Regions from separate parts of the Pantoea rwandensis genome, predicted to be linked through region 3. Evidence: predicted binding sites of a transcription regulator. Region 3 holds the regulator's gene; each other region holds the start of a gene.
The links. The regulator Fur, encoded in region 3, represses iron uptake genes when iron is present. The targets are predictions, from matches to a motif close to ATAATAATGAGAACNACTATCAA.
Positions count from the first base shown of each region.

Region 1 (10,978 bases), 2.0 Mb from region 3:
CTGTCGCTCCCAGCGCGGTGACCTGCTCACGCCAGCGCGCCTGCTCTGGCGTCCCTTCGCTGCGCTGACCATACAGTTGCGCGATCTGCGTGCCGTCGGCGGCAAACAGTTCGAGGCTGGTGACAAAGCCATCGCCACTCGGTTTCCGCGTTACCCAGCTCTCGGCGATGTGATCGGCCATCAGGTGCAGCGTAAAGGTTGGGTTGAAGATGTTGACCCAGTTGTCCATCGGCATCAGTTTCTCCACCGCACCAGTGAAGATCTGCGTGCAACCACGGTTGCCGATAAAGATCATGATTTCGTTGCCATCCTGCTGCGCCTGCTCCAGCAGTTGAGCCAGTGAATCGTTGCTGACCTGGTGTGCCAGATCGTCCGACACCGCGTGAAACGCTTGCTGGCGTGAAATATTGTGGCGCTTCAGTAGGCCAAAGAACTGATGCACATCGGTCATGGCGCGCCATTCGGCTTCCACTTTATCGGCATCAATGGCGCGGCTATGTTCTGGCGCGGCGGCAGGTTGTGGATCGAGTGCCGCAGCGGCTTCGACGGTGAATTCTGCGATCAGCGTATCCCATGCCGCCATGTCGGTATTGTCGGTGGTGTAGATTTTCAGCACCGCATCCGCGTGGCGATCAAAAATCTGGATGCTTTGACGCTCACCGCGCGCGGTCTGCTCACGCAGGAAGAAAGCGCTGTGCCACTGTGCCGGGAACAGACGCTGATCGAGCGCGCGTGGGTTAAGGATCAGTCCGGCATGTTCGCCGAGGTGCAGGTTTTCATATTTGCCCACCTGCTCATGCACCGCATATTCGTTGCGGGTGATGCTTTTGGTTTCGCCGACGGCTGCCAGTGCCTTCAGCAACGCCGGGAAATCCGCTTTTAACGCTTGCGCATCCTGGCCGACGCGCGCTTCACACAGCTGCGCTTCGCCAATGCCCATCAGGGCCGCCAGATCGCGGGCATACTTCTTCGGATGTTCGCCTTTCAGCGCCAGGTAGTGATCGTAACGTGGGTTCATTGCACTTGCTCCATGAAAAGGCCCTGCGCGAACGCAGGGCGAAAATGTGATTAGAAGTCGACGTTCACACCGAGCTGGAAGGTGCGGCCTGGCTGAGTTGCCAGTGCGATATCGTTGCGATCCTGTGCGGTATCGCTGGTCATTTCGCGGCTGCTCAGGTAATCCCAATATTTACGATCTGTCAGGTTATACACGCCACCGCTCAGCTTGACGTTCTTCGCCACCTGCCAGTACGCCGTCAGATCGACCATCCCGTAACCCGGCACGCGCGCGTAATCGGTGGTGGAATCGGTCAGTGCAGAACCGGTATTGTTATAGCTCTGGCGGTTGGTCGCCGTGGCCTTTTTGCCCTTCACGAAGGTTGCCGTCACCGCTGCACCATACTGGTTCTGTGGCGCATCCCAACCCAGCCCCAGCACCGCTTTCATTGGCGGTACGCTTTCCAGATCGACGTAACGGTCGCCGAGGTAGCTCGACTTCGATTTACCTTCGTTATAGCTAAAGGCAAAGCGTGCGCTCAGGCCCTGCACATCTTCATACCAGGTGCCGAAATTCACTTTTCCACTCAACTCTGCACCATAGATATAGGCTTTATCGCGGTTCTCTGCCTGATAAGTGGTGTAAATGTTGCTCGGAACGTTAGTGAATTTATCCGGGTTGCCGGAACGGGTGTAACGGTTATAGGCGATGAAGTTTTTGTAGGCGTTGTAGTAAACCGCCGTGCTCATCACCACGCCTTCGGTCGGCTGTCCTTTCAGACCCCATTCGAAGTTGTTGCTGGTTTCAGTGTTCAGATCCGCATTACCAATCAGCGCATATTGCGCTCTACCCGCATAGCTGGAACCCAGGTTCCATGAACCATACAGCTGGCTGGCGTTCGGGAACTGCGCGCCGCGTTTGTATTGCAGATAAGTCATCAGGGTTGGCGTGAGCTCATACTGGAATGCCAGCGATGGGAGAACTTGCGTATCGCTGTTGCCAGAGCCGTACAGCGTGTCGACTCCTGATTCGGTCAGCACGGAGCTGCCGCTGGTCAGGCTGCTGAGGTTCTCGGGCTTGGTATTTTGGTACGCCACACGCACGCCCGGCACCACCGCAAAGTTGTGGCTATCCAGGTCGAAGTTGATCTTATCCTGCACAAAACCGCCGAGCGTATAGCTGCGGCTATCTGCTTCAGGCTGCATGATCACACTGAATGTACTTGGTGTCGGTGACTGGCGGAATGGGCGTTCGGTTTTTTCCAGACGTCCATTCAAACCGGCAGTCAGCTCATGACGACCCAGCGTTTTAGCCAGATTAGTTTCAAAACCGTAGCTGTCCGTGTTGTAGTCAGAGTAGACCGTCTCATAGGCTGTCGCGCTTGAAGGCATATAAGTATTGTCATGCGCTTCGGTGTGCTGCCAGTAGACACGTGAGGTCAGGCTGTCGATGAAATCGTTGTACGGCGTGTATTCGTCCGCCAGGCTCAAGCCAAAGCGACGGGTATCGCTCTGCTGTTGTGCCGTGCCGTAAACGGTATTGCCTGAAGTATCCCAGCTGTCGTAATGGGTGTGATTGGTTTTGTGATAGAAGTCGGCGGTACCGGTGATTTTGTGCGCATCATTCGGCTCCCACACCATGCTGCCCAGCAGTGCGTCAGAGTGCCAGTTGGCTGGATATGCCCCACGGCTCGCATCGTTGTTTTGCGTTTCCTGACCATCGCGGCGGCTATAGACAAAGATACCGCGCAGTTCCTCATCACCTGCTGCCGCAGTGATGCCGTTGTGCCAGCTGCGATTGGAAGAATCGAAGTCGCTCTGGTAGCCAAAATAGGTGGTTTTACCCGGATGTAAGTAGTCGTCTGGCGTCTTATTACGGAACGAGACCGCACCACCAATCGCGGTGTTGGGCTGAGAGACAGACGTCGCACCTTTATCGATATCCACGCGACCAAACATATAAGGGTCGATGTAATCGCGGCCAATACCAAAGGTATCTAAACCGGCGCGGCTGACGTAGCTGCGTCCGGTGGCATCCGGCAGAGAAACACCGTCAACGTTGATATCGACGCGGTTACTTTCCAGACCACGGATGTTGTAGCCAGTGTAACCCGCACGATCGAAGCCACTTTTACCCGCAGAAGAACCACCGCTGGCACCGGTTGCTGTTACGCCGGGTTCGTAGCGCATGATGGTACCGAAATCATTGCCGCCATCACGCTGCATGTCGGCGGCGGTAATGGTGCTTTTACTACCGGCTTGTTTCTCCAGCTTCGGTGCAGTGACCGTCATGACCGACTCTGCAGTGGTGGATTTGTCAGAAGATAAAGCAAGTGTCGTGTTATCGCTGGCCGCGTAGCTGCAAGCGGCGTGAATAGCGGAAGACAAAATGGCAACTTTAAACAGACGTTGCTGGGTCATTCCCTGTAAGAGTGAAGACATGCGCGAAATACCTGGTTAATTGTTAGTATTCGCTCACTGGATTGCCGCCAAAAAAACGCGATATGCGTTAATAAACCGTAAAATGTGTGGACTTATTTTATGTAATAAATAATTTCGTCAGGAATGTAATGCAATTGGTAATCATTATCAATAAACTTTACACTAAGATGTATCTTAGACCGCACATTTTGTTAACTTGTTTATAATCAATAATTAAGAAGAGGCACCTGATGACGCAAAAACCGGCTGTGACCATTTACTACTGCACTCAATGCAACTGGCTGCTGCGTTCGGCGTGGATGGCACAAGAACTGTTGCACACTTTTGCCGAAGATTTGAGCGCAGTGACGCTAAAACCCGGCACCGGCGGTGTGTTCGAAATCAGCATTGATGGCACGGTGATTTGGGAGCGTAAACAGGAAGGCGGATTCCCGGATGCAGCGGCGCTGAAACAGCGCGTGCGTGATTTCTGCTGGCCGGATCGCGAGTTAGGGCACGTGGATAAGAAGAAGCCGGGCTAAGCCCCGAGCGGATAGATGCGCACATTCGAATGGCAATGAACATTCCAGAACGGTGATTTATTGCGATCAAGGGCTTAATTATCGGCCTGCTGTTTCAGCAGCTATGATGGGCGATTTTTCGCGATGACTAACGTGGCCATGTCAGAAAGTGAGATGGCTAATCGGCGCGAAAGGCATTTATTCTGCTGGCCAGGTACGATTAGCTATTCGCGATTTTCTCTGTCGCTTCGTTCAGTGCATTTATCACAATATTCAGCGACTCAGGCGAAATATCTTCCTGCGATAAACGATGATTCAGCGTGTGGCGAATATGATGAATGGCCTGCTCGACTTCTGGAATACTGCGATTATTGACCAATATCGCCAGCGAAGTCAGACGCTCAATAATATTGGCAATATTCTCGCCGTTCTCGGCTAATAACGCGCGACCGCCATCATTGAGCGCATAGGCTTTACGCGACGCATGCGCATCCACCACGCGGATCGCATCCATCTCTTCGAGCAACGTGAGGTTAGGATAGATGATGCCAGGGCTGGGAGAGTATTCCCCTTTGGACAGCTCTTCCACTGACTTGATCAGCTCATAGCCATGCGCAGAACCGTTGGCGAGGAAGTGCATCATTAACAGGCGAATATCACTGGCATCCAGCATCCTTTCGCGGCGCTTTTTACGCGCACCTGCACAGATTGCACGTTGTGCATTATCGGACTGCCATGGAAAATCCCGCTGCTGTTTCATTGCCTTCCCTGAGGTCAATTAAGGGAGGTTGATAGTAGTCTGCCGCCTGGCAAAATTCAACACAGGCGGCAGCGGGCGCGGCGAAGTCAGTTATTTCTGATGCCAGTACGCCACCGCGCGCACGAAGTCGGTGTGGGCACCACGGCGTTGCGTAAAGTAGTCGCTCAGCAATTTTACCGCCTCACCTTCACCCGTCAGCCAGATGAAATACTCTTCTGTTGGCAGTGAGATCTTATCCAGCTGCGCAATCAGCGGGCCGAGGTTATCCACCTGCATGCTGCCACTGCCGAGCCAGGTCACCTGTACATTCGGCAGATCACCGAGGTAATCGCGCCCGGTGGTTTCATCGGCGTAGGCCAGCAGATGGATCTGCTGCGCCTGCATCTCAGCGTAACGACGCTTAAAGGCTGGCAGCCCGGTCTCATCGCACACGTAAACCTGGCAGGCATAATCCACGGGCACTACGCAGGAGCCACGCGGGCCGCCCATGGCGATCTGATCGCCTGGCTTCGCCTCATTCGCCCAGTTGCTGGCGACGCCGCCATCATGGATATAGAAATCGAGCGTCAGTGAATCGGTGCCGTTGAACGCCAGCGGGGTGTAATCGCGAGCTGCCGGGCGTACGCCGCCGGGCCAGACGATCCCCTCTTCGGTCATTTGCGGCAAAGCCAATGCGCTGCCCGCATTGCCCGGGAAGAAAACTTTAATGTGATCGTCGAATGACGGTGAATTAAACCCAGCCAGATCGCTGCCGGTAAACTCAATGCGCCAAAACTCCCCCGCGATTAAGGTTTTGCTCGCCACGGTGATATGACGGAAGCGTAATTCGTTGCGTACGCGCTTTGGTGCGCGATCGTTAATGTTTTTTTGCAAGTATTCTCTCCAGGCAAAGACGTGAATGAGTGTGCCCCTGCGATGACTTATCCTGAGTGGCAAGATGCCTCCCCTAAACTGAGATTACCGCAGCTTGAGAGTCGTTCACGCCAAACGTTATCGAAAATCATTCTCATCTGACGTTGGCTAGCATAGTTATGATATATCTTCGATGCAATGCCGAAAAATGCTATTGGGAAAAGTTGCAGAATTTTCGGCGTGGATTGCACCGGTTGGAGCAGGGACTAACGCCAACTGAATTTCAGGAGAGAACCGCAGTTAAAGAGGATTGCGTTCGATGAGCGGGCAATGGCAGGCAACGATCGCGCCGCAACAAACGTGCGGCGTGTCATCGATAGTCATGGGGTAAAGCGCGGTAAAACCAGAGGGAAATCAGGCCTGATGGTTGCCGCAGTTAACGAAGCTATTGTCATCCTGGCTGTGTTGCGGCAGCGGGTTATCGCCCAAAATTTCATGCTGCTGGCAGTGAGTCTGATGAGGATGCAGGCCGCCCGGCGGAGAGAAAGGCTCAGCCATCTGTGCACTTGCCAGCGAGGAAAACGCCACAAGCGCTGTCATGAGGAACAACGGTAAAAGTCGCATAATTTTTTCTTTTTCACTTTGACGGTCCAGAGCGGACCAGGAATGCAGGTGATTATCCAGCCTGATGTATGGCGGCTGGTGTTTTACGCGGCCAATCAGGTTTCGATGAAGTATTTTACGCCAGTTACGGCGAATATTTTATAAAATCGTGCGGTTAGTCACAGTTAACCGCACGATTTATGCATTAGCAGGTGGAGACCGGAATGTAGAACGTGCCCTGCAACAAATCAGGCGTGCTGTATTTCAGATCCAGTTTTAGCAGATCTTTACCTGCCCGACGCGCCACGCCCAGTGCCGGCAAGTGGTTGTAGTAAATTTCTGCGGTAAATGCATTGATCTCTTCCGGTGCGCCATGCCAGTCAATCTCGGCATACAAGCCGCTTTCTCCGGTCCAGTTCTGCACATTGCGCGGCATCACATCGGCATACTGACTTTCCAGCGCCTGGAACAAGCTAATGTGCTGCTGGTCGGCAGAATTCACGCCTGGGCTGAACTGGAATCCCAGCCAGCCACGGCTGACATGTTTACCGGCAAAGCGGACAAAATCGCGGGTATGCTGCGCGACCACCTGATTATGATGATCGATGTACTCGCCAAAGCGGCATTCCCACTCAATCACTTCACCACACAGCTGCAACTCCGGCTTCTCGGCCAGACGCGCGTTGACCCACGAACGCTGCGTGGAAATACGACTGTGGAAATCCTTCATCAGCATGTCCGGGATGCGGCGATAGGCGCCGGGCGTCATGGAGAAGTGGCTTTTGAATACTCTCGTGAAATTCTGCTGGTTATCGAAGCCAAAGCGCACGGCAATATCGATGAGCGGCATGCTGGTCAAACGCAGCGCCATCGCTGACATGGTCAGGCGACGCTTACGCGTATACGAGGCCAGTGTTTGGCCGGTCATCTCTTTGAACATGCGCTGCATGTGCCACTTGGAGTAACCAGATTTCAGGGTAATCAGATCGATATTGAGCTCATCGGTCAGATTCGCCTCTATCCAGTCCACCAGATCGTTGATGTACTGTTTTTTAAGATTCAGGCTGAGCATGATTTTTTCAATCGAGTGATAAGTGTGAAGGTAATGAATTTGCGCGATTAGTCACATAAATATAACAAAAACGTATTACTTACGTAAGGAAGAGTAAAGGCAGCGAGGCGGGAAAAGCATTAATTGCTTAGGTTACTAACGTTTTCAGGTCAATTTTACGCTGCGATAATGTGAATAAGGTCGCCATTACCGGCGACCTTCACGCGATTTTTGTAATGGAGTGCACACTGTTGTAAATCTTGTTACTCCGTAAACCTAGTGCGTATGCATGCCTGCTGCGTTCATCATCATACGAAACAGTGATGCCACTACAGCGAGTGCCAGCACACTGGCTCCATAGATGATGACCAGCCACATCACCCGCTTCCACCATGGAGACGGCGTTACTCCGTCTTTCATTTTGCTGACTTCGATTGGCATATTAATGGTACCCCTCGTCGGCTTTGATTTTTCCGCGGAACACGTAATAACTCCAGAAGGTGTAACCCAGAATCACCGGGATAATCAGTAGACCGCCCACCAACATAAACGCCTGGCTGCTGGCCGGAGACGCGGCCTGCCAGATGGTGATCGACGGTGGCACGATGTTTGGCCAGATGCTAATGCCCAGGCCGGAGAAGCCGAGGAAAATCAGCGCCAGCGTCAATAGAAACGGTGAGTAATGCGCTTCACGTTTGATGGCACGCACAATCCCCCACGAGCATAGCACCACCAGCAGCGGAACAGGCAGGAACCAGAACAGGTTTGGTCGTGAGAACCAGCGTTGCGCGATATCCGCGTGGGTGAGCGGCGTCCAGATACTGATAATGCCGACTACCACTAGTAACGTCAGGGTAAGTGGCGTCGCCAATGCTGACATTTTGCGGTGCAGGTCGTGCTCGGTTTTCATAATCAGCCAGGTGCAGCCCAGCAGTGCATAAGCGATCACTAAGCCAACACCGCAAAACAGTGGGAACGGTGCCAGCCAGCTCATTGCTGAACCGGCATATTCACGACCTGATACCGGGAAGCCATTAAGAATGGCGCCCACTGCAACGCCCTGACTAAAAGTCGCCAGCAGCGAACCGGCGATGAACGATTTATCCCAGAACGGACGATGCTCTTCGGTGGCCTTAAATCGGAACTCAAATGCCACACCGCGGAAAATCAAGCCGATTAGCATCGTGGTTAATGGGATCGATAACGCATCCAGCAGCACCGAATAGGCCAGTGGGAATGCACCAAATAGCGCAGCACCACCCAGTACCAGCCAGGTTTCGTTACCGTCCCAAACGGGAGCCACAGTATTGACCATCATGTCGCGCTCAATCGGATCTTTATTGAACGGCAATAGCAGACCAATGCCCAAATCAAAGCCATCCATCACGATGTACATCAGGGTGCCAAACACGATGATGGCGAACCAGATAATAGAAAAGTCGATCATGATTACTGCTCCCCGCGCTTATGAGTATTGGCAGCAGATAACGGGCGAGCTGGAGTGTGCTGCTCTCCGGGACCACCGTGCGCTACTTCTCTGCCTTCTCCGGTCACTGGACCTTCTTTAATCAGCCGCATCATGTAGTGATAGCCGACCCCAAACACCGAGCAGTAGACCAAAATGAAGGCCATCAGGCTGATGCTCATGTGCAGATTGCCATGGGCAGAGACCGCATCAATAGTGCGCTGCACGCCATACACTACCCACGGCTGGCGGCCCATTTCGGTGGTAATCCAGCCAGCCAGAATGGCGATCAGTCCCGATGGCCCCATCAACAAACAGAACCACAGGAATGGTCGCGACTGATACAAACGCTTCTTCACCCGCAGCCACAGGCTGATCACTCCCATGCCGATCATTAACAGGCCTAGCGCCACCATCACGCGGAACGACCAGAAAATCACGGTAGAGTTTGGGCGGTCCTCTTTCGGGAAGGTTTTCAGTGCCGGAATTTGCTTCTCCAGACTGTGGGTCAGAATCAGACTGCCAAGGTAGGGAATCTCCAACGCATATTTGGTGCGCTCCTGCTCCATATCCGGCACGCCGAACAGAATCAATGGCGTGGGCTCACCCGGCTTGTTTTCCCAGTGCCCTTCGATCGCCGCAATTTTCGCAGGCTGATATTCCAGAGTATTCAGACCGTGCGCATCGCCGAGAAATGCCTGAACTGGCGAGACGATTAATGCCATCCACAACGCCATGGAGAACATCTTGCGCACCGCGGGATTGTCATTGCCGCGCAGCAGATGCCAGGCCGCAGAGGCGCCGACAAAGAAGGCACTGGCCAGAAAAGCCGCGGTGGACATGTGCAGTAAACGGAACGGGAATGACGGATTGAAGATGATTTTCAACCAGTCCTGCGGCACCACGACCCCATTCTCAATAATGTAACCCTGAGGGGTGTGCATCCAGCTGTTAGAGGCCAGGATCCAGAACGTTGAGAAGATGGTGCCCAATGCCACCATGCAGGTAGCAAAGAAGTGCAGCCCCGGCCCCACGCGGTTCCAACCGAATAGCATCACGCCAAGGAAACCGGCTTCAAGGAAGAAGGCGGTCAACACTTCATAAGTGAGCAGTGGCCCGGTGATACTGCCGGCAAACTGAGAGAAACCACTCCAGTTAGTCCCGAATTGGTAAGCCATTACCAGCCCGGAGACCACGCCCATACCGAAGTTCACGGCAAAGGCTTTAGACCAGAAATGATAGAGATCGCGATAGGTCTCATTACGGGTTTTCAGCCACATCCCTTCGAGCACCGCCAGGAAACTGGCGAGGCCGATGGTGATAGCCGGAAAAATAATATGGAAGGAGACAGTAAAGGCGAACTGTATCCTTGCCAGGTGAAAGGCATCTAATCCAAACATTGCTTACCTCATTGCCACAAAGTGCACTGGAATTTTTACTTATAATGAACAACAGCGTGCGGGAATCTATTTCGTCTTATCGGATGAAAGGTCGCACTAATGTAAAAGGAAGCAGTCAGAACGAAAATAAACAGAGGAAGTCTTTAAAACTATAACAGTGTTTGTTGATAACGATCATTGTCTTCATCAAAGACTAATTGATTGATATCACAGACCTAAGGTTAACAACCCTCGGTTATTGTAGCGATATTGTTATTAACCTTCGCGCTAAGATCTCATCGTTACCCGTTAACTCTCTCATTTGATTATTTTTTAGTGCGGATAACAGGAAGGTTAATTCAATCTTTCGCCAGATAACGTGTCAATAATTCCAGACAATATGATGTTATCTCGATTGTTAATTAAAATAGCCCTCTTTTAAAACCAAAGGATATATTTTTCCAGGAATAGGCAGGCACATTGCCGCTCCTCTTTCTCTTAACGCTTTGCGGCATAGCGTTTGCAAGCGTTAACCCACTGTGCTTTTTTAGAGCAGCAAAGCCATCGGTTAATCAGCGAAGGAGAGGTTATGACCCGTCTTACCGCACAAGATTTTCCCCAGGAACTGCTTGAGTTATATGACTATTACGCGCACGGCAGGATCAGCAAACGTGAGTTCATCACCCTTGCTGCTAAGTTCACCATCGCCGGCATGACCGGCGCCACCTTGCTCAGCGCCATGAGCCCCAACTACGCGCTGGCGCAGCAGGTTGAATTCACCGATACCGAGATTAAACCCGAATACATTCACTATCCCTCACCACAAGGCCACGGTGAGGTGCGAGGCTATCTGGTGCGCCCGGCCAAAGCCAGCGGCAAAGTGGGTGCAGTGGTGGTGGTGCATGAGAATCGCGGATTGAATCCTTATAT
Region 1 covers NZ_CP009454.1:1,266,286-1,277,263, reverse strand. The annotation lists gene LH22_RS05930 (hemin-degrading factor) at 1-1,018, opposite strand, end outside; gene LH22_RS05925 (TonB-dependent receptor domain-containing protein) at 1,069-3,438, opposite strand; gene LH22_RS05920 (SelT/SelW/SelH family protein) at 3,669-3,959, shown strand; gene LH22_RS05915 (PadR family transcriptional regulator) at 4,159-4,698, opposite strand; gene LH22_RS05910 (siderophore-interacting protein) at 4,789-5,571, opposite strand; gene LH22_RS05905 (hypothetical protein) at 5,965-6,174, opposite strand; gene LH22_RS05900 (helix-turn-helix domain-containing protein) at 6,359-7,225, opposite strand; gene LH22_RS20100 (DUF2474 domain-containing protein) at 7,481-7,645, opposite strand; gene cydB (cytochrome d ubiquinol oxidase subunit II) at 7,647-8,651, opposite strand; gene LH22_RS05890 (cytochrome ubiquinol oxidase subunit I) at 8,654-10,069, opposite strand; gene yghX (YghX family hydrolase) at 10,638-10,978, shown strand, end outside.
Region 1: the regulator Fur is predicted to act here: its motif matches at 3,567-3,589, upstream of LH22_RS05925 (TonB-dependent receptor domain-containing protein).

Region 2 (10,978 bases), 650 kb from region 3:
TCAGCTCCGTGCGCTGATGGCTATACAGCGCGAAGACGGATGCCACGCCCAGTTTAAACAGCGCAAAGACCGTGACGTAAAACTCCGCCACGTTGCCTAGCTGCACTAACGCAGTATCACCCTGTTGCAGGCCACGGCGCTGCAGGGCCGCCGCGAGGTTATCGGTTAGTTGATTCAGCTCGCGATAGCTGATTTGACGATCGCCGTCGATGACCGCGATGGCATCATTCTCTTGATGGCGCGCCAGGATATCGGTCATTGGCACATCGAGCCAATAGCCTTTTTCGCGATAGCGCGCAGCCAAATCTTCAGGCCAGCGGGTATAGGGAATGCTCATGCTCTTTCCTTTATTGCAGTCCAAAAGCGCGCAACATGGTATCCAGCTTCACGCCGGTTTCGCGCCATTCTGATTCAGGTTGGGAATCGGCAACGATGCCTGCGCCCGCAAACAGTCGCACGCGTGCACCGTGCACGGTGCCACAACGAATCGTCACCACCCATTCACCGTTTCCTTCACTGTCACACCATCCCACAATGCCGCCAAACAGCTGACGATCAAAAGGCTCCAACTGCTGAATCAGCTGCTGAGCACGCTGGTGTGGGAAGCCGCTTAATGCGGGGGTCGGATGAAGCAGGCAGGCCAGCGACAAGGCGTTCTCACGATCATCCTGCACCTCACCATCGATTTGGGTCGCGAGGTGCCACAAGGTTGCCGTGGTGATCAACGACGGTACCGTCGGCACCGACAGCAGGCGACTGCGCGGTTGCAGCGTATCGCGCATCGCATCCGTGACCAGCTGGTGTTCATGACGATCTTTGCTGGAGTCCATCAGCGTATTGCCCGCTGCCTGATCCTGTTGGCTATCGTGGTGATCACGACGTGCTGAGCCCGCCAGCGGGCACGAGCTAAAATCGCGGCCCTGCTTACGCAGCATCAGTTCCGGGCTGGCCCCCACCAGTGCACCGCCTTGTGGTAGCGGCAGGTGGAAGTGATAGCTATTCGGATTCTGTGCAATCACGCGTTGCATCAGCGCCGCGGTATCCACTGGCTGCTCGGTGACAATATCCATCAGGCGTGACAGCACCACTTTATCGAGGTCACCACGTTGCGTTGCTGTCACCGCATCGGCCACCATTTGGGTAAAGACATCGTGATCCGGCACCGCCATGCGACGACGTACCTGCGGCAGTTCACTGGCAGCCGCAGGCAGCGCATTCTGTAGGTCGGCACGATGAAAAGTTTGATACGTTTCAGGGATAAACAAGGCCGCAGGCTGACTCACGTCAAACGGAATCGCACCCACCAGGATCGGATTCTCAATGCCTTGTTGTTTTGCCGCCGCAAAATGTTGATGCAGCTGAAGTTGAAAATCACCCTGCAATGATGCAGCGTCTGCCACAGAGGTGGTTATCGTGGTATAGCAGCCTTGAGTCGCGAGGCTGCGCCACGGCGAGGTAAAGAGGAACCCACGGCATAACGCAGAAAAATCCTCTAATAAGGCATTTTCAAACATGGATGATTCCACCATAATTTTCACCTATAAATGATAAGATTATTAAGAATGATTATCATTTTTATTATGGGCCTGTAACCTACGTCGATTGGACAAAAGAGTCAATCCATTCGCGGGATTTCCCGCATGATTAGGCGTAATCGGAAGGTGACGTCGAGCCGTGCAATAAGCTAAAAGGTGGACCAAAACTTATGAATAAATGCGGTTTATTGGGCCTGACAGCCCTTTTGTTTATTTTCCAGACTTTCACAGGGCTCGCACAGGCAGAACAGGGATGGCCGCGCACGGTGCAAGGGGCAAAGGGTTCGATTATCTTAAACAAAGCTCCGCAGCGCATTGTTTCAACCAGCGTCACCTTAACCGGATCGCTGCTGGCGATTGATGCGCCGGTGGTGGCGTCCGGTGCGACCGCACCGAACAGTCGTCTGGCCGACGATCAGGGTTTTTTCCGTCAATGGGGTGAGGTGGCAAAACAGCGCCATGTAAAACGTCTCTATATTGGCGAGCCGAGCGCCGAAGCGGTAGCCGCAGAAGCACCCGATCTGATTCTGGTGAGCGCCACAGGAAATGACTCTGCGATTAAACTTGCCAGCCAGCTTTCCGCCATCGCGCCAACGCTGGTGGTCAATTACGATGACAAAAGCTGGCAGGATGTGGTGACGCTGCTCGGGCAGGCAACCGGCCATGAAGCGCAAGCGGCACAGCAAGTGAAAGCTTTTGACGATCGTGAAGCAGCGTTGAAAAAAACCATCACCTTACCGCCGCAACCCGTGTCTGCCATGGTGTGGAACGGCGATGGGCGTGCCGTTAACGTTTGGACCACGGAGTCAGCGCAGGGCAAACTGCTGGAGCAGCTTGGTTTTACCCTTGCCGTCCCGCCAGCCAGTGTGCAGCAAGGTCACAGCATGGGCCAGCGTAAAGACATCATTCAGTTGTCGGGTGAGAATGTGGGTAGCGGCTTGACGGGGAAAACCTTCCTGCTGTTTGCGGCGGATGACAAAACCACACAGTCAGTGATCGGCAATCCGTTCCTCGCGCAAAACGCGGCGGTTAAGGATAAGCAGGTGTTCCCGCTTGGCGTCGATTCGTTCCGCCTGGATTACTACAGCGCCAGCAATCTGCTGGCGCGTCTGGAGAAACTGTTCGTTAAGTCATGATGCCTGCTCCGCCAGCTCAGGAGCTGGCGGCGCATAACGACGTAAGCGTCCCATAACGCACCACATAACTATGCCAAGCAGCGCTGCCGCAAAGCCAAATGCGGCGGCAGCCTGTGGCGGCAATAGCCATGAACCCATAGCACCTATCATCGCCGCACCCATCGCATCCCCGGTGACATTTTGCGCGGTCCACAAGCCGTTGATGCGGCCCAACAGATGGTCAGGCGTCAGCAGTTGAATCATCGCGTACTGCACCAGACTGTTGATGGCACTGAAATAGCCAAACGCCACCAGGCACAGCAGCGCCAGCGGCAGATTGGGCATCAGGCTGAATAATCCCAGCGCGAAAAAGGCGGCCACCGCACTGCCCAGCACCAGCTGTCCCGGTCGGGCGGCATGCTTCAATTTACCGCTGGTGAAAGCGCCGATAGCGGCACCCAGCGGCACGGCTGCGTAGAGCATGCCAAACTGGTTAGCACTCACTGACCAATGTGGCGCCAGGGCAGGATAGAGCACGCGAATCGCGCTGGCCAGTGTGACCAACGCACCAATCAATGCCACCATACCGACAATCGGACTGGCAAACAGGAACTGCACCCCGGCGGCCAGCGACTTCAGCGGATGTTCACGCGGCTGAGGTGGCGGCGGGAGTTGAGGTAATTTCAGCAGCGTCAGTACGGTAATCAGTGTGCCAAACGCGGTTAAGCCGTAGTTCCACACCACGCCGCCGTGTGCAATGACCAGTCCGGCAATGGCCGGCGAGAGGATAGAGCCAAAACGCACCGTCAGCATGGTGATGGCGCCGGCCTGCATAATGTTTTCGCGCCCCACCAGCGCCGGTGTGGCCGCCAGCAGCGCCGTGACGCCAATCGCGCCAAAGAAGCCATCCCAAAATCCCAGCAGATACACCGCAATCAGTGAAGGCTGCGGCAGCGCAGCGTTGATAGCCAGCGCGATAAAGCCCAAGCCGCAGGTAGATCGGGCAAGCAAAATCAGTTTCTTACGCTCGTAGCGATCGGCTAACACGCCGCCGGTCAGCAGACCAATAAACATACCGGATGCGGCGAGGGTGACGGCCAATCCCACCAAAAGCGGGGAGTGTGTCATCTGCTGGATCTGCACCGGCACCGCCACGGCGAGCATACCAAGCGCGACAATCGAGATGAAACGGGCAATAAATACTGCGCGAAATGCCGCATGGGTTTTCAGCAGGGATAGATCGATAAAGTGGGAAGATTTGTTCATTTGTTCGCCTTTTTGCACCAATTTTCCTCATCGTCCGCGAGGCGAGTCATGGTAACATAGGCAAACGCGAGTAATAACGATAACCATTATCAAATTGCGTTGCGCATGCGACGACGTTGAACAGTGAAGGTTTAGAACGATGCGCCAAATCCGTGCATTAGCAGGCTCAGGGATTCTGCTCTTGCTCCTCATCGCGCTCAGCTTGATGCTGGGGGCAAAATCGATACCCATTTCCGATGTATATCATTCATTTACCTCAGGCTGTAATAGCGCTGAGTGCGTGATTGTGCGTGATGCACGCTTGCCTCGCACGCTGGCCGGATTGCTGGCCGGTGTGGCCCTCGGGTTAGCAGGCGCACTGATGCAAAGCCTGACGCGTAATCCGCTGGCCGATCCGGGCATTCTCGGTGTCAATGCGGGTGCCGGTTTTGCGGTGGTGATCGGCATTGCGCTGTTTGGCGCCGATTCGCCTCTTGATTGGCTCGGCTTCGCGTTTGCGGGTGCGCTGTTGGCGTCATTGCTGGTGGCGATGACGGGAGCGATTGGCGGCGGGCGAGTCAATCCGGTGCGCCTGACGTTAGCGGGCGTGGCATTGGGCGCAGTGCTGGATGGACTGACGTCTGGCCTGTCGCTGCTGAATCCCGATATTTATGACCATTTGCGTTTCTGGCACAGCGGATCGTTGGATATCCGCAATTTCACCGTACTGCGCACCCTGTTCCCGGCCGTTGTCATTGGCAGCGGGGTGGCGATTTATCTATCGCAGGCGTTGAACAGTTTAAGCATGGGCGGCGATATGGCGACCGCGCTGGGCACGCGGGTGGCGCGTACACAATTGCTGGGATTGCTGGCGATTGCGTTGCTGTGCGGTGCGGCGACGGCTGCGGTGGGACCGATCGCTTTCATCGGACTGATGACGCCCCATTTTGCACGCTGGATGGTCGGCAACGATCACCGCTGGATGCTGCCCGCCACCGCGATCATTACCCCGATTCTGCTGCTGGCAGCGGATATTCTGGGACGACTGCTGGTGGCGGGTGAACTGCGCGTCTCCATTGTCACGGCGATGTTGGGGGCTCCGGTACTGATTGTGCTGGTGCGCCGTAAACTCGGGCGAGGTGCGCTATGACGCGTCGTGTTGGATTACATACCACGTGGCTGATGCTCGGATGCGCACTGCTGGCGTATCTGGCGATGACGCGAGGCGCATTGCCGATTGGTGCAGAGCAGTTCTGGCAGGTGTTGGCTGGACAGGGTGCCAGCAACGTCAAACTTATCGTTTTAGAGTGGCGGCTGCCGCGTGTGCTGATGGCACTACTGATTGGCGCGGCACTTGGCGTCAGCGGCGCGATTTTCCAGTCACTGCTGCGCAACCCGCTCGGCAGCCCGGATATTCTCGGTTTCAATACCGGTGCCTACAGCGGCGTACTGGTGGCACTGGTGCTGTTCAATCAGGGCATCGCCGCCATGACCGGTGCAGCATTGATTGGCGGTATCAGCACGGCGGCATTGGTGTATCTGTTTGCCTGGCGCAACGGGGTAGAAACCTTCCGCCTGATTATTGTCGGTATCAGCGTGCGCGCGTTGCTGATGGCGCTGAATGCCTGGCTGATTATCATTGCCTCGCTGGAGTCCGCGCTCAGTGCCGGATTGTGGAGTGCCGGTTCACTTAACGGTATCACCTGGGCGAAAACGCCACCGGTAGTGTGCGTATTGTTGCTGTCGCTGTTGCTGATGGCCTTGCTGACCCGGCGCATGCGTTTGCTGGAAATGGGTGATGACACCGCCAGCGCGCTCGGCGTGCCAGTGGAGCGCAGTCGGCTGCTGCTGATGCTGATTGGTGTGGTGTTGACTGCGGCATCCACCGCATTGGTGGGGCCGATCTCCTTTGTCGCGTTGCTGGCACCGCAGATCGCGCGTCGACTCGGCGGCGGCGAGAAAGGTGCGTTGTTGCTGGCGGCACTGTGTGGGGCTCTGCTGTTGATTGCAGCCGATTTTGCCGCACAACATCTTTTCCTGCCTTATCAATTACCGGTTGGCGTGATTACCGTCAGCCTCGGTGGACTTTATCTGATTGCGTTACTGGTGCGGGAGGCGCGACGCCAATGATCGATATCCCTTCACGGCTGTATGGCGAAGGCCTGACGCTTGGCTACGACAAGAAAGTGGTGGCAGAAAATCTGTCGGTGGCGATCCCGGAAGGTGAGCTGACGGTGATTATCGGCCCCAACGCCTGCGGTAAATCCACTTTGCTGCGTACCCTGAGCCGTCTTAATGCACCCCTGAAAGGCGAAGTGTATCTGGATGGTGAAGCGATAGCGCGTTACCCGACTAAAGAGGTCGCACGTCGACTTGGGCTGCTGCCGCAGAGTTCCAACGCACCGGCGGGCATCAGCGTGACCGAGCTGGTGGCGCGCGGGCGTTATCCCCATCAGCCGCTATTTGGTCGCTGGCGTAGCGAGGATGAAGAGGCGGTGCAAACGGCGATGCGGGCAACCGGCGTGGCCGATCTGGCGCAGCAGCCAGTGGATACCTTGTCCGGTGGGCAGCGTCAGCGTGTATGGATTGCCATGGTACTGGCGCAGCAAACGCCGCTGTTACTGCTGGATGAGCCGACCACCTGGCTGGATATCACCCATCAGATTGAACTGCTGGAATTGATGCAGGAGTTGAATCAGCAACATGGCCGCACGTTAGTGGTGGTGCTGCACGATCTCAATCACGCCTGCCGTTATGCCACCCATTTGATCGCCATGCGTCACGGCAAGATTTTGGCCGAAGGCAAGCCCGCAGAGATCGTGACGCCCGCGTTGATAGAACAGGTGTACGGTTTACGCTGCGTGATTGTGGAAGATCCGGTGGCGCACACGCCAATGATCGTGCCGCTGGGGCGGGGAAATTAAGCAGCCTGGCTGCAGCAAAGCAGGTTATAGCGGGAATCTGAACGCTATAACATGCACCCTGGAGCAGCGCTGAAGGAAGTGCCCTGTAAATGGCAGGCAAGCTGATCGCAGTGAGGCTTAATGTCAGCGCCCTGTTCAGGACAGATAATTTTATTGCCAGGAGGTCCCTCGACCTTCTGGCAATCGGCCTGGGTTAGCCTAATATCCGCTGCAGCAACGGGCCAATCTGCTTAAACATCTGCGGAGAGATAATCTCCACGTGTGCACAATCCATTGGCCATACTTCTAACTCACCCACATACGGTGCCCAGGCGCGACGTGCATCCTGACCAGGCTGCTGCGTCTGCTCGGCGAGAAACAGCGTGGCGCGACCGTGGAAGCGGGCGCTGCGCGCGGTGGCTAACAGGCGCACCGAACTGGCGTAGTTGGCTTCAATGGTGTCAAACATCGCGCGCATCTCTTCGCCCGCCTGATGACGCTGCGCAGCGATAAACTGCTCGCGCTCGCGATTCACCTCTTCCAGTACCGCCGGATCCAGCACATTCTCGCCACGCTTCTCATCCCAGTTTTGCGTTTCCGGTGGCCAGGTATCGAGCAGGCCCAGGAAGGCCACCTCTTCACCTGCCGCTTCCAGTCGTGCCGCAATACCTTGCGCCAGCGTGCCGCCGAGCGAATAACCGAGGAAGAAGTACGGTCCGTGCGGCTGCACGTCAAGTAAGGTTTGCAGATGCGCGTCACACACCTCGTCGAGGTGCGCGCTTTGATTCAGCGGGCTGGCGATATCCGGCGACTGAATGCCCACCAGCGACCAGCGCTGATCGAGATAACGCTGCAGAATGCTGAACTGCCAGGCAAAACCCGACGCCGGATGGAAACAGAACAGCGTGGGTCCGTTGCTCTGACGCAGCGGCAGCACGGCTTCAAAACCTGCCTGCTGATGCGATTGGGTATCGCTCAGCAACCGGGCAAGTTTTTCCACCGTCGAAGCCACCATAATCTGCCCCACCGAAACCGGCTGTTGCAGTTCGCGGCGCAACTGGGCGGCTAAACGCATCGCCAGCAGCGAGTGACCACCGAGGGCGAAGAAATCATCCTGGGCGCTGATGGTGTCGCGCGCCAGCAGCTGGCAGAAAGCCTGCGCCAATTGTGTTTCCAAACCTGGGGAAGGGTCGCGACCCACGCTGCCAGCCGCGTTTTGCGGCAGCGGCAGGGCTTTACGATCCAGCTTGCCGTTGCTGCTCAGCGGAAAGGTATCCAGTTGTATAATTGCCACCGGCACCATGTGCGCAGGCAGCCGTTGCGCCAGTGCATCACGCAGCGCGTCACCATCGACAGTGTGCTCCGCAATCACATACCCCACCAGCTGACGCGCATCACCGCCTTGTGCAGCGGCACCGCCGAGTACCACCGCGTGCGTGACCGCCTGATCAATGCCAGGCTGTGCGCTCATCACATGATCGATTTCGTTGAGTTCGATACGCTGGCCTCGGATCTTCAACTGATCGTCGCTGCGTCCGAGGTATTCCACCGCGCCGTTATCCAGCCAGCGCGCCACGTCACCGGTCAGATACATGCGTTCGCCAGCGGCAAATGGATCGGCGATAAAGCGGCTGGCGGTCAGATCCGGGCGGCCAAGATAGCCATGTGCCAGCTGTACGCCTGTTAAGTAAAGATCGCCTGCCACACCAGGCGGCACCGGCTGCATGCGTGCATCAAGAATGCGAAGTCCGGTATTCCACACCGGGAAACCAATCGGCACGCTGGCACCTTCAACGGCTGCCAAAGCTTCGCCAAACGCCGGATACCAGCTAACATCCACCGCCGCTTCGGTCGGACCGTACAGATTGTGAAGCGGCACCTGCGTCAGTTTTTCCCATTCACGCGACAGATCGGTCGGCAGCGCTTCACCGCTACAGAAGACGTTGCGTAAGCTGCCACAACAGGCAACGGCCGGTTCACTGTCCAGCGCCGCGACAAAGGCGGCCAGCATCGAAGGAACGAAGTGCGTGGTGGTGACTTTGTGACGCGCAAACAGCTGCTGAAGCGCCTCCGGATCGCGGTGCGCCTCCGGCGGTGCCATGACCAGTTGCGCGCCTACCAGCAGCGGCCAGAAGAATTCCCATACGGATACATCGAAACTGCTCGGGGTTTTCTGCAATACCACGTCGTCGGCGTGCAGCGGATAGCGATCCTGCATCCACAACAGGCGGTTGACGATCGCTTCATGACCGACCAATACGCCTTTCGGACGCCCGGTAGACCCTGAAGTGTAGATGATGTAGGCGCCATCCTGCGGTGTCGGCGCGCTGGCAGGTTGTGACGCGTCTGGCGCAGGATAAAGCGTATCAAAGTGCAGCTGTTTAACAGAATCGATGGCGCTGAAACGTGCACTGAGTTCTGCTGAGGTGATGAGCGTTTTGGGGGTGGCATCTTCCAGCATCAGCTGTAATCGTTCGTCGGGGTAACCGGTATCCAGCGGCAGGTATGCCGCGCCAAGTGACACAATCGCCTGCAATGCCAGCGAGAGCTGCACCGAACGTGGCAACGCCACCGCAACAATATCGCCGCGCTGTACGCCCGCAGCGCTGAGATCGGCGGCCAGGGCATACAGCTGCTGCTGCATCTCACGATAGCTTAACTGGTGAGTCGCATCGGCCAGCGCCGGGGCATCAGGTGTGCGTGCGACTTGCTGCGCCAGCAGTGAAGCCAGCGTTTCTGCCGGAACGGGATACGCAGTCTGGTTGATAGCGGCAATTTGTACGTGCTCTTCTGCGGTTAGCAGATCCAGTTCACCCAACGCACGATGCGGTTGCTCCGCCAACTGATCCAGCAGCAAAGCAAAACGGCTGGCGTGGCGAATCAGCGTCGATTCGCTATAGCGCTCCGCATTCGCCAGCAGTTCCAGCGTCAGTTCACCCTGTTCGCTGATGTAGATAGCGATTTCCAGGTCGCGTACCGGACCGGATGCCAGCTGATGGGTTAGGCCTTCAACGCCCGCGAAATCGAGTTGATAATCAAACATCTTCAGGTTGATCACCGGGCCGTACAGCGGATCGCCATCGCCCAGACGACCGAGATCGTGCTGCACCTGTTCCGCATCATAACGCTGGTGGCGACGCATTTTCTTCACTTCACCGGCCAACTGTGCAGCAAGCGCGCTTAGTGGCTCGGTGGGATCGTAATGCACGGCCATCGGCAGCACGTTGATCACCGGACCGGTGGCGCACAGCGCGGCGGATCCGATGCGGCGCATAAAGATGAATCCAGCGGCAAAATCATTTTGTCCACTGAGTCGCGCCAGCCACAGCGCCACCAGCGCAAAAGCCAGGTCAGCAGCGCTGGATTGTGGATGTTGATTAACCAGCGTCTGAAAGGTGTTGCGATCAAGCGTTATGCTGTGGCGCAGCAGATCGGTGGTCGCGCTTTGTCCAGCCAGCGGTAAAGGTGATAGTGAAGCCGGTGAAGGCAGGGCAGCCCCTTTTTCGCGCCAGAATTCACGATCGCGGGTGAAAGAAGAGGATGCCTGGTAGCGCTGGTACTCCTCCACCACTTCGCTAAACGGGATAAAGGGCGTCGGCTCGGCATCCTGTTGCTCGACGGCTGCGGTGTAGAGGTTGGCAATACGACGAGTGATGGCGGTAAAGCTGAAGCCATCCACCACTAAATGGTGATAACGCTGATACCAGAACCAGTGCTGATCGCCAATGCGATACAGCGTGTGATGCCATAACGGGGCACCGCTCAGTACGCGTAAATCACCGTTCATGTCTTCACGCATCAACGCGCGAGCTTGGGCGGCCGCATCGGTTTCAGCACGCAAATCAACGATTTTTGGCGCACTGAACGCCTGCGGTTGTTGCCACTGCAGTGCTTCGCCCTCCACTTCGGCAAACGCCATATTCAGGGTGTCGGCTTCCTGCATGCCAGCCACGACGGCCTGCGCCAGCAGGTCGCTGTTAATCGCGCCGCGTAATTCGACAAAGTGGGCCACGGCATAGGCATTGTGGTGTTGGGTCAGCTGGTCGGCAATCCAGATGCCGGGCTGGGCTGCCACTAATGGCAAAGTATGTTGGTCAGTCATGGTTTTGTTCATCAGAGATTCAGACATCTGTGCTCCGGTTTGCGTCCTGCGTGATGAAGTTAAGTCGGATTGCGCCAC
Region 2 covers NZ_CP009454.1:4,198,173-4,209,150, reverse strand. The annotation lists gene LH22_RS19295 ((2,3-dihydroxybenzoyl)adenylate synthase) at 1-337, opposite strand, end outside; gene LH22_RS19290 (isochorismate synthase) at 348-1,529, opposite strand; gene fepB (Fe2+-enterobactin ABC transporter substrate-binding protein) at 1,706-2,671, shown strand; gene entS (enterobactin transporter EntS) at 2,666-3,916, opposite strand; gene fepD (Fe(3+)-siderophore ABC transporter permease) at 4,056-5,045, shown strand; gene fepG (iron-enterobactin ABC transporter permease) at 5,042-6,025, shown strand; gene LH22_RS19265 (ATP-binding cassette domain-containing protein) at 6,022-6,819, shown strand; gene LH22_RS19260 (enterobactin synthase subunit F) at 7,013-10,927, opposite strand; gene fes (enterochelin esterase) at 10,960-10,978, opposite strand, start outside.
Region 2: the regulator Fur is predicted to act here: its motif matches at 3,987-4,009, upstream of fepD (Fe(3+)-siderophore ABC transporter permease).

Region 3 (10,978 bases):
CTGTAGAAACGGGCACGATCCTGGCGGAACAGCATGACAGGTAAGGCAAGTATGCCGACCAATACCGCCAGAAAACGGCGCAACACGATTTTATAAAGTGGATAAGCCTGATACATGATTGCCTCCTGGGGTAAATTTTGCGTTGAAATGTGATCTGCCTCAGATATTACGCTTAGTTGTGTAATTTTACTACTCATCCGACCACTAATTTTGGTCTTTTTTTGTGCTTTACGGCGCTGCATGAAAGTAAGTTACATAATTGTAAACATAGAGATATTGCGAGGTTACAAACATCATGACGGACGCGGTGTCCGATTCTTGATAAAGTGCCGTGTTAACTTTACCTGTGGCAGGAGTCAGCGTGACGACCATCTTGATTGTTGAAGATGAAAAAGAGATTCGCCGTTTCGTGCGCCTGGCGCTGGAAAGCGAAGGCCTGAAGATTGTGGAAGCGGAGCAATTACAACGCGGACTGATTGAAGCGGCTACGCGAAAGCCGGATTTGGTGATCCTCGATCTCGGACTGCCGGATGGTGACGGCAACGACTTTATCCGCGAAGTACGCCAGTGGAGCAGTATGCCAGTGATCGTCCTGTCTGCACGCAGTGATGAGCAGGACAAAATAGATGCGCTGGATGCCGGTGCCGATGACTATCTGACTAAGCCGTTTGGTATTGGTGAGCTATTGGCCCGCGTGCGCGTGGCATTACGTCGGCATCAAAGCAGCCAGCCAGAGCCAGTGGTGAAATTCGGTGAAGTGAGTGTCGATCTGGCCGCACGCCGCGTGTTACGTAACGATCAGGAAATTCACCTGACACCTACCGAGTTTCGCCTGCTGAGTTTATTGCTGAACAACGCCGGGAAGGTGCTGACGCAACGTCAGTTGTTGAATCAGGTGTGGGGGCCGAATGCGGTGGAGCACAGCCATTATCTGCGCATTTATATGGGGCATCTGCGTCAGAAGCTGGAAAGCAATCCGACCCAACCCAGCCATTTGCTGACCGAAACCGGTATTGGTTACCGCTTTATGCCATAAAAAAACGACCCACGTTGTCACGTGGGTCGTTTCAGGAATCGCGTGAAAAGGCGCACATTAATCAGCGCGCCTCAACGGTTCTGTTACGCGTTTTTCAGCACTTCGCTAACAATCTCTACCGCTTCTTTCTCGATCTGCTGGCGATGCTCAGCGCCAAGGAAGCTTTCACAGTAGATTTTGTAAGCGTCTTCAGTGCCTGAAGGGCGCGCAGCAAACCAGCCGTTTTCGGTCATCACCTTCAGACCACCGATTGACGCGCCGTTACCCGGTGCTGCGGTCAGACGTGCAGTAATCGGATCGCCCGCCAGCGTGTCAGCACTCACCATTTCCGGTGACAGCTTAGACAGTGCCGCTTTTTGCGCTGAGGTCGCCGGCGCCTGCAGACGGTTATAGCTTGGCGCACCAAAGCGTTCTGCCAGTTCGTCATAGTGCTGCTGCGGGTTTTTGCCGGTCACCGCAGTGATTTCGGCTGCCAGCAGGCACAGGATGATACCGTCTTTATCGGTTGACCAGGCGGAACCGTCGAAGCGCAGGAAGGAAGCACCCGCGCTCTCTTCTCCGCCGAAACCGAAGCTGCCATCAAACAGGCCATCAACAAACCATTTGAAACCAACCGGCACTTCAACCAGCTTGCGACCAATATCATTGACCACACGGTCGATCATTGCGCTGGAGACCAGGGTTTTACCCACGGCAACATCTTTGCCCCACTGCGGACGATGCTGGAACAGGTAATTAATCGCCACGGCCAAATAGTGGTTCGGGTTCATCAGGCCTGCAGGCGTGACGATGCCGTGACGGTCGTAATCCGGGTCATTACCGAACGCCAGATCGAACTTATCTTTATACGCCAGCAGACCCGCCATTGCGCACTCAGATGAGCAATCCATACGCACCACGCCATCTTTATCCAGATGCATGAAGCGGAAGGTCTGATCGACAGCATCATTAACGATGGTCAGATCCAGCTTATAGTGCTCAGCAATACGCTGCCAGTAAGCGATACCGGAGCCACCTAATGGATCAACGCCGATTTTCAGGCCCGCTTTCTGGATTGCCGGGAAGTCAATGACCTCAGCCAGACCTTCAACATAAGGCTGAATCAGATCCTGCTCAACGATATGGCCGCTTGCCCAGGCCTGATCCAGCGGCAGACGTTTCACGTCTTTCAGTTCGCCTTTGATCAGCTGGTTAGCGCGATCTTCGACCACCTTGGTGACGTTGGTATCAGCAGGACCGCCGTTTGGCGGGTTGTACTTGATGCCACCATCTTCTGGCGGGTTGTGTGAAGGCGTGATGACGATACCGTCCGCCTGCGCGCCACCGCGTTTGTTGTGTTCCAGAATGGCGTTGGAGATCGCCGGCGTTGGCGTGTAGCCATTGTCCTGCTGCACGATCACATCCACACCGTTCGCCGCCAGCACTTCCAGCACTGACAGAATGGCCGGTTCAGACAATGCGTGGGTATCTTTACCCACATAGCACGGGCCGGTGATGCCATTCTTTTTGCGCTCTTCCGCGATCGCCTGCGCAATCGCCAGAATGTGCACTTCATTGAAGCTTTGGCGTCCCGCGCTGCCGCGGTGGCCAGAAGTGCCAAATTTCACCGCATGGTCCGGGTTCGCCGCATCTGGCTTCAGGACGTAATACTGCGAGGTTAATTGTGCAACGTTAATCAAATCGCTCTGCTGGGCAGGCTGCCCGGCACGGGGGTGATTGGCCATTGGCGCTTCTCCCTGACGCTTCAGTTTAAATGGTGCCGCGAACTTTCTCTGTCAGTTCCTGAGGGAACTGCATCGCCAACATGATGTGTTCCACCATGCTGCATTTGCGGCCTGTATTGGTATTGGTGATCACCCAGTACGGTGTGCCAGGAACGTGCTTCGGCTTAGTATGGGTGCCATTTTGCAGCAGCGTGTGCTCGTCACCCGCAAAATAGACGCGAGTGCGGCCCTGCAGCGAGGCAGTGGCATCAGCAAAGGCTGCTGGATCAAGACGATAAAGCGTTGACAGTACCAGCATAAAGCGATTAACCGCCTTATTCTGCTCGGCATACTCATCAGAGAGCAGCAGTTCACGCACAGCGCGTACGCGATCCTGAGGACGCGCTTCGCTGCGCACTGGCTGCGCTTCCTTCACCGAAGCCGAAGCAGCAGCGACAGGTGCAGTCGGTGCAGTCTGGCCCGCGGTGAATTTCAGCATGCGGCGCAAAATATCGGAGGCACTTTCACCAATGTGCTGCGTGTGGCTGGCAATATAACGGTAGAGTTCTTCGTCAACTTCAATCGTTTTCATCTTATTCCGTACAATTCTGGCAAATGACAGAACCACGCATTATTGCAACGGCCTTAGCAAAATCGAGCTGTGCAAAACGTGAGCGGGCTCTAACATAAGGATTATAAAGTTAAATCCGTGGCAGCCGATAGCGCTGGCGTTGTTTCAGGGCAAAAGTCGGAATATGCCCTAATGCCTGGCCGGCTGGCTCCTGGACAGGTGAATCCATGATACCCTAAGCCAAGGTCACAACCGTAAGAACTTTAGCCATGATTTTGAACGCCCGTCTGCAAACTGAACAATCTACCCCTGAAGCCCCCCCTATTCTGTTAATTCATGGCCTTTTTGGTAGCCTGGATAACCTTGGCGTGCTGGCGCGCGGTGTCCGGGATGCACGCCCCACGTTGCAAGTGGACGTGCGCAACCATGGTTTGTCTGAACGCAGTGAGGTGATGGATTATCACGCCATGGCGCAAGACATCGTGGAGACGCTGGATGCACATAAGATTGAACGTGCTGGCGTAATAGGCCATTCAATGGGCGGTAAAATCGCCATGGCGCTCAGTGCCGTGGCCCCCGAACGTATTGAGAAAATGGTGTTGATCGACATTGCGCCGGTGGATTATCAAACCCGCCGCCACGATGAAATCTTCGCCGGTATCCGCGCCGTGACAGCGGCGGGCGTGTCCCGTCGCAGTGAAGCGGCCGAGGTGATGCGTCATCATGTCGCTGAAGAGGGGGTGATTCAGTTTATCCTCAAGTCCTTTGTGGAGGGCGAGTGGCGCTTTAACGTGCCGGTGCTGTGGGACAACTACACCACGATTTCTGGCTGGGAGGAGGTTCCGGCCTGGCCACATCCCGCATTGTTTATTCGCGGTGGCGATTCCCCTTATCTGGACAATCAGCATCGTGATGCACTGCTGCGTCAGTTCCCTCACGCCCATGCGCACGTGATCAGCGGCGCCGGTCATTGGGTACATGCTGAAAAACCTGATGCGGTTTTGCGCGCAGTTCGTCGCTTTTTTAACCTGTAAAAGCAAAAGCTTGCCGTATGCGGTTTAGGGTTGGCGTCGCGGATGGTGCTGGAGTATGATGTCGCGCTAAAAATTTGCCGCGGATGATTTTTTCGCCGTGGTCGGGCCGATAATGTATAAATCGCGCAGCGCCTTTCCGCCGTTCGCGCCCACTCAGTTTCACAAATCATGGCAAAAGAACAGACAGACCGTACCACGCTTGATCTTTTTGCAGACGAGCGGCGTCCCGGTCGCCCCAAAACCAGCCTGCTGACACGCGACGAACAGTTGCGTATCAACAAACGTAACCAGCTCAAGCGCGATAAAGTGCGAGGGCTGCGTCGTGTTGAGCTGAAAATGTCCAGCGAAGCGGTTGACGCCCTGAACACGCTGGCCGAGCAACAAAACATCAGCCGCAGCGAATTGATTGAACAAATGCTGCTAGCGCAACTCAAACTGTCTTAGCGCGCTGACCGCACGCAGGAACACAAAGTTCAGGCTTTACTCGTTCCGCCCTTTTCAACGGTCTGCTATCATTCGCTAACATGTGCAGTCAATTGACTTACTTTCACAATCAGGCTTTAAGAGGTTACTTAACCCATGGCAATCGTAGGCATTTTCTTCGGCAGCGATACCGGCAACACTGAAAACATTGCAAAAATGATCCAGAAACAACTGGGTAAAGATGTCGCCGAAGTGCATGACATTGCTAAGAGCACCAAAGAAGATCTCGCAGCGTTCGACATCCTGCTGCTAGGTATTCCTACCTGGTATTACGGCGAAGCACAGTGTGACTGGGATGACTTCTTCCCTACGCTGGAAGAGATCGACTTTAATGGCAAACTGGTGGCGCTGTTTGGCTGTGGCGACCAGGAAGATTATGCAGAGTATTTCTGTGATGCGATGGGCACGATTCGCGACATCATTGAGCCCAACGGCGCGGTGATCGTGGGCCACTGGCCGACCGAGGGTTATCATTTTGAAGCCTCAAAAGGTCTGGCCGATGACAAACACTTCCTCGGCCTGGCGATTGACGAAGATCGTCAACCTGAGTTGACCAACGAACGCGTTGACGCCTGGGTGAAACAGATTTTTGATGAGCTGCAGTTGAAAGAGATCATCGAAGCCTGATGCCTCGCCTCCCCAATGTGAGCGCTGGCTCACGTTGGGGCAAAGGAAATTCCTATAAAAATAATAGCTACGGTTTTTTAACTTTTCCCCGCAAATCTGTAGAATACCCGCAATGGTCATCCGCTTATTCCTCTGATTGTTGACTGAGGCTGAGTGAAATGGAAACCCAAACCACACCGTTCCGCGCTGGCGTAGGCGATGTTTATCCTTACGACTTTTGTTGATTTGCGCGCTACCCTGGTTTTCATTTCACTGCTTGAGTTCTATAATGAGACGCAAATGAGAATACGCGTGACCTAAACATTCAAGGCCCCTGCGCCGTAAGTGACATGCAAAGTAACAGGACAATATCCGAATGACTGACAACAACTCCGCATTGAAGAAGGCTGGCCTGAAAGTCACTCTCCCAAGATTGAAAATTTTGGAAGTGCTTCAGGGACCGGGCCCCGAGTCCCATCACGTCAGTGCGGAAGATTTGTATAAGCGCCTGATCGATATGGGCGAAGAGATTGGCCTGGCAACGGTTTATCGCGTTCTTAACCAGTTTGATGACGCGGGTATCGTCACCCGTCATAACTTCGAAGGCGGCAAATCCGTATTCGAACTGACTCAGCAGCATCACCATGACCACTTGATCTGCCTGGATTGTGGCAAAGTGATCGAATTCAGTGATGAATCAATCGAAACGCGTCAGCGTGAGATTGCTACTCGCCACGGCATCAAACTCAGCAACCACAGCCTGTACTTGTACGGTCACTGTGCACTGGGAGACTGCCGCGAAGACGATACGCTCCACGATAAGTAATTGAGTGTGCTATGCAATATAAAAAAACCGGTGCTGGTCACCGGTTTTTTTATGCCTGTTATCAAGCGATAAAGGTTTCGTGGAGGTAGCGCCAGCGAGGAATGGTGGTGCTGCAATCCAGCACAGCCAAAGAGATGCGTGTTTGATGGGTGCCGTTCAACATCTGCAGTTCACGATACTGAATCGTCACTTCCTGGCTCTGTTGAGAAATGATGGCATGCTCACTGGTGGCAATGCGCAGCCCTTCCCGCTGACCGTGCAGTTTGCGAAACAGCACTTCGGTCTCATTCAGATCCAGCTGCTTACCCAGCGGCGTCACCATTTTGAAATCCGGGTGAAAGTGTGACAAAAGCAGTTCCATGCTGTCATCACTGCCTTCTACCTGGTTAAAAACACGTTCAATAAGCTGATGTAATACCACCACGCTATGCTTAGCTTCCAGGGCGAGACTTGTCATTTTTTTTCCTTTGATAACCCGCAGAGCTCTATTTAGAGCGCATAGCCTACCTGAAATACAATTTTTCACACTCGCAAATGGGTTAATTTTGCTAAAGTCAGAATTGTCGCAAAATAGACAACAAGCACAGCTTGCCGCCTTCAGCATAATTCATTGCCCGTGGCGAATTACAGGCAATAAAAAAGGGCGATTGCTCGCCCTTTCATGATCATATTGTGCTATCGACGAAAGATATTACTCGCCAATCTTCGCGAAAGTATCACGCAGTCCAACCGTGCGGTTAAACACCAATTTACCCGGCTGTGAGTAGACGCTATCGGCACAGAAATAGCCTTCACGTTCAAACTGATAAGCTGCGGTAGTGGCAGCTTCACGCAAACCTGACTCCACGAAGCCCTGTTTGATTTCCAGCGAGTTCGGGTTAATGGTGGTGAGGAAATCCTCAGCCGCCGCTGGGTTTGGCACGCTGAACAGACGGTCGTAAAGACGGAACTCAGCTGGCAGTCCATGAATGGCGGAAACCCAGTGGATCACACCTTTCACTTTGCGACCATCCGCCGGATCCTTGCTCAGGGTATCGACATCACAAGTGGCATAGATGCAGGTAATGTTACCCTCTTCGTCTTTCGCCACACGCTCAGCACGAATCACATAAGCATTGCGCAGACGCACTTCTTTGCCCAGAACCAAACGTTTGTACTGTTTGTTGGCTTCTTCACGGAAGTCAGCGCGATCGATCCACACTTCACGGCTGAACGACACTTCACGCGTGCCCATCTCCGGCTTGTTTGGATGATTAGGCATGGTCAGCGTTTCTTCGTGGCCGGCGGGCAGGTTTTCGATCACCACTTTCAACGGGTCGAGTACCGCCATCGCGCGTGGTGCGTTCTCATTGAGATCGTCACGAATACAGGATTCCAGCGACGCCATCTCAACGATGTTGTCCTGTTTAGTCACGCCGATGCGGCGGCAGAATTCACGAATCGAGGCCGCGCTGTAACCACGACGGCGCAAACCTGAAACAGTCAGCATGCGGGGATCGTCCCAGCCTTCCACTACTTTCTCGGTGACCAGCTGCGTCAGCTTACGCTTCGACATCACCGCGTACTCCAGATTCAGACGCGAGAATTCGTACTGACGCGGATGCTGCGGAATGGTGATGTTGTCCAGCACCCAATCGTAGAGGCGACGGTTGTCCTGGAACTCCAGCGTACACAATGAGTGGGTAATGCCTTCGATCGCATCCGAAATGCAGTGCGTGAAGTCGTACATCGGGTAGATGCACCACTTGCTGCCGGTCTGATGGTGATCGGCAAACTTAATGCGGTACAGCACCGGATCGCGCATCACAATGAAGCTGGATGCCATGTCGATTTTGGCACGCAGACACGCTTTACCTTCCTCGAAACCGCCATCACGCATCTTCTGGAACAGCGCAAGGTTCTCTTCCACGCTGCGGTCGCGGTACGGGCTGTTTTTACCCGGCGCAGTCAGAGTGCCGCGATATTCACGGATCTCTTCCGCCGACAACTCATCAACGTAAGCCAGACCTTTATTGATCAGCTCAACGGCGTAGTTAAACAGTTGGTCGAAATAGTCTGAGGAGTAACGAATGTTGCCGCTCCACTCAAAGCCCAGCCATTGCACGTCACGCTTGATGGATTCAACGAACTCCAGATCTTCTTTCACCGGGTTAGTATCGTCAAAACGCAGGTTGCACTGTCCTTGATAATCTTGGGCGATACCAAAGTTCAGGCAGATAGATTTCGCATGGCCAATATGCAGATAACCATTGGGCTCAGGCGGGAAACGGGTATGCACACTGCTGTGCTTACCGCTCGCCAAGTCTTCGTCGATGATCTGACGAATAAAGTTCGTTGGGCGGGCTTCAGCCTCACTCATCTCAAAATCCTCAAAACAATAGCGGGTGATTTGTACCACGAAGTAACGGAGTATGATCCACAAAGCGCAGGAGGGAAACAACCGTTTGTTGGTCGTTTTAAAACAAAAAAGGCAGGAATTGCTTCCTGCCTTCTGGCTAAATCACAAGGACTTAGTTTTTCACTTCATACAACGGTGTCACACCTGCAACCACTGAACCGCTTGCCAGCAGATTCAGTCCGGCGAAATCATCGCTGTTGCTGACCACCACCGGGCTGATCATTGAGCGCGCGTTGGCGTTGAGGAAGTCCAGATCCATCTCCAGAATCGGCTGACCAGCAGTGACGGTTGCCCCCTCTTCCACCAGACGTGTGAAGCCTTTTCCTTCCAGCGCCACGGTGTCCAGGCCCATGTGTACCACGATCTCAACGCCGTTAGCGGCTTCCAGACAGAACGCATGGTTGGTGTTGAAGATTTTCACCACGGTACCGGCAATCGGTGCCACCACGGTTTTGTCCGTTGGTTTGATTGCCAGACCATCGCCCACCGCTTTGCTGGCGAACGCCTCATCCGGGACTGCGTCCAGCGCGACAATCTCACCGGTCACCGGTGCCACCAGCGTAGCAATCACCGCTTTTTCAGTGTTCAGCACGGCCTGGGGTTTAGTCGCGACCGGCGCAGCGGCGGCAGGAGCGGAAGCCGCAGCAACCGGGCCTTTGCTCAATACTGTTTTCATTGCGGTGGCGATACTTTCAGCCTGAGTGCCGACAATCACCTGCACGCTCTGTTTGTTCAAACGAATCACACCGGACGCACCCAAACGTTTCGCCACGCCTTCATTCACCTGGGCTGAGTCTTTGACGTTCAGACGCAGACGGGTAATGCAGGCATCGATGTTGGTCAGGTTGTCTGAACCGCCGATGGCAGCAATGTAGCGGCGTGCCAGTGATTCAGTCTGGCTTTCACCATTACCGCTATGGTCGACGTTAACGTCATAACCATCAGTTTCATCGCCCGCAGACAATTCGCGGCCCGGGGTCATCAGGTTGAATTTCTGAATAGTGAAACGGAACACCACATAGTAGATGGCGAAGAACACCAGACCTTGTGGGATCAGCATCCACCAATTCACCGCCAGCGGGTTACGCGTTGACAGCACCATATCCACCAAACCGGCACTGAAGCCGAAGCCTGCAATCCAGTGCATGCTCGCAGCAATAAATACCGAGATACCGGTCAATACGGCATGGATCACATACAACACCGGCGCCACGAACATGAAGGAGAATTCCAGCGGTTCAGTGATACCCGTGAAGAAGGCCGCGAAGGCCGCAGCCAGCATGATACCGCCGACTTTCGCGCGGTTTTCTGGACGAGCGCAGTGGAAGATAGCCAATGCTGCACCCGGTAAGCCAAACATCATGATCGGGAAGAAGCCCGCCTGATAGCGACCGGTGATGCCCGGGATACCCGTACCATTCGCGATAGATTGTGCACCGCCAAGGAACTTAGGAATATCGTTAATGCCTGCCACGTCAAACCAGAATACGGAGTTCAGTGCGTGATGCAGACCGACCGGAATCAGCAAACGGTTAAAGAAGGCGTACACGCCTGCGCCCACCGAGCCCATTTTCTGAATGTGCTCACCGAAGTTCACCAGGCCGCCGAAGATGATTGGCCAGATGTACATCAGGATAAACGCCACAACGATCATCAGGAATGAGACAAGGATCGGCACCAAACGGCGCCCGCTGAAGAACGACAGCGCTTTGGGCAGCTCAACATGGCTGAAGCGGTTATACACTTCAGCAGAGAGAATACCGACCAGAATACCCACGAACTGGTTGTTGATCTTGCCGAAGGCAGCAGGCACCTGATCGACCGGGATCTTCTGAATCATCGCCACCGCAGCAGGTGAGCAGAGTGTCGTCACCACCAGGAAGCCCACAAAGCCGGTTAACGCGGCCGCACCATCTTTATCTTTGGACATACCGTAAGCCACACCGATGGCAAACAGCACTGACATATTTTCGATAATGGCAGAACCGGACTTGATCAGCAGAGCGGCCAGCGCATTGCCTGCACCCCAGCTGTCTGGATCAATCCAATACCCTACCCCCATCAAGATTGCCGCTGCCGGCAGTGTCGCTACCGGCACCATAAGCGCGCGGCCGACCTTTTGCAGATATCCTAAAATACTCACCTTTTTCTCCCCCTATGAGACTGGCGTTTGCCGTAGCGTGGGTTGATTTTATTATCCCTACGCCCGGTACCTTGATGACATCTTTCACCACGAGGCGCAGTGTAAAGATAAATTAATTCGCCTCGCAAATTAAAACCACGGTAACTGTGACTTTAATCACCATAATGGACGTTTATCA
Region 3 covers NZ_CP009454.1:3,548,728-3,559,705, forward strand. The annotation lists gene LH22_RS16220 (YbfA family protein) at 1-116, opposite strand, end outside; gene kdpE (two-component system response regulator KdpE) at 362-1,036, shown strand; gene pgm (phosphoglucomutase (alpha-D-glucose-1,6-bisphosphate-dependent)) at 1,120-2,760, opposite strand; gene seqA (replication initiation negative regulator SeqA) at 2,786-3,331, opposite strand; gene ybfF (esterase) at 3,580-4,344, shown strand; gene ybfE (LexA regulated protein) at 4,513-4,788, shown strand; gene fldA (flavodoxin FldA) at 4,924-5,454, shown strand; gene fur (ferric iron uptake transcriptional regulator) at 5,810-6,259, shown strand; gene LH22_RS16260 (hypothetical protein) at 6,321-6,716, opposite strand; gene glnS (glutamine--tRNA ligase) at 6,951-8,618, opposite strand; gene nagE (N-acetylglucosamine-specific PTS transporter subunit IIBC) at 8,770-10,794, opposite strand.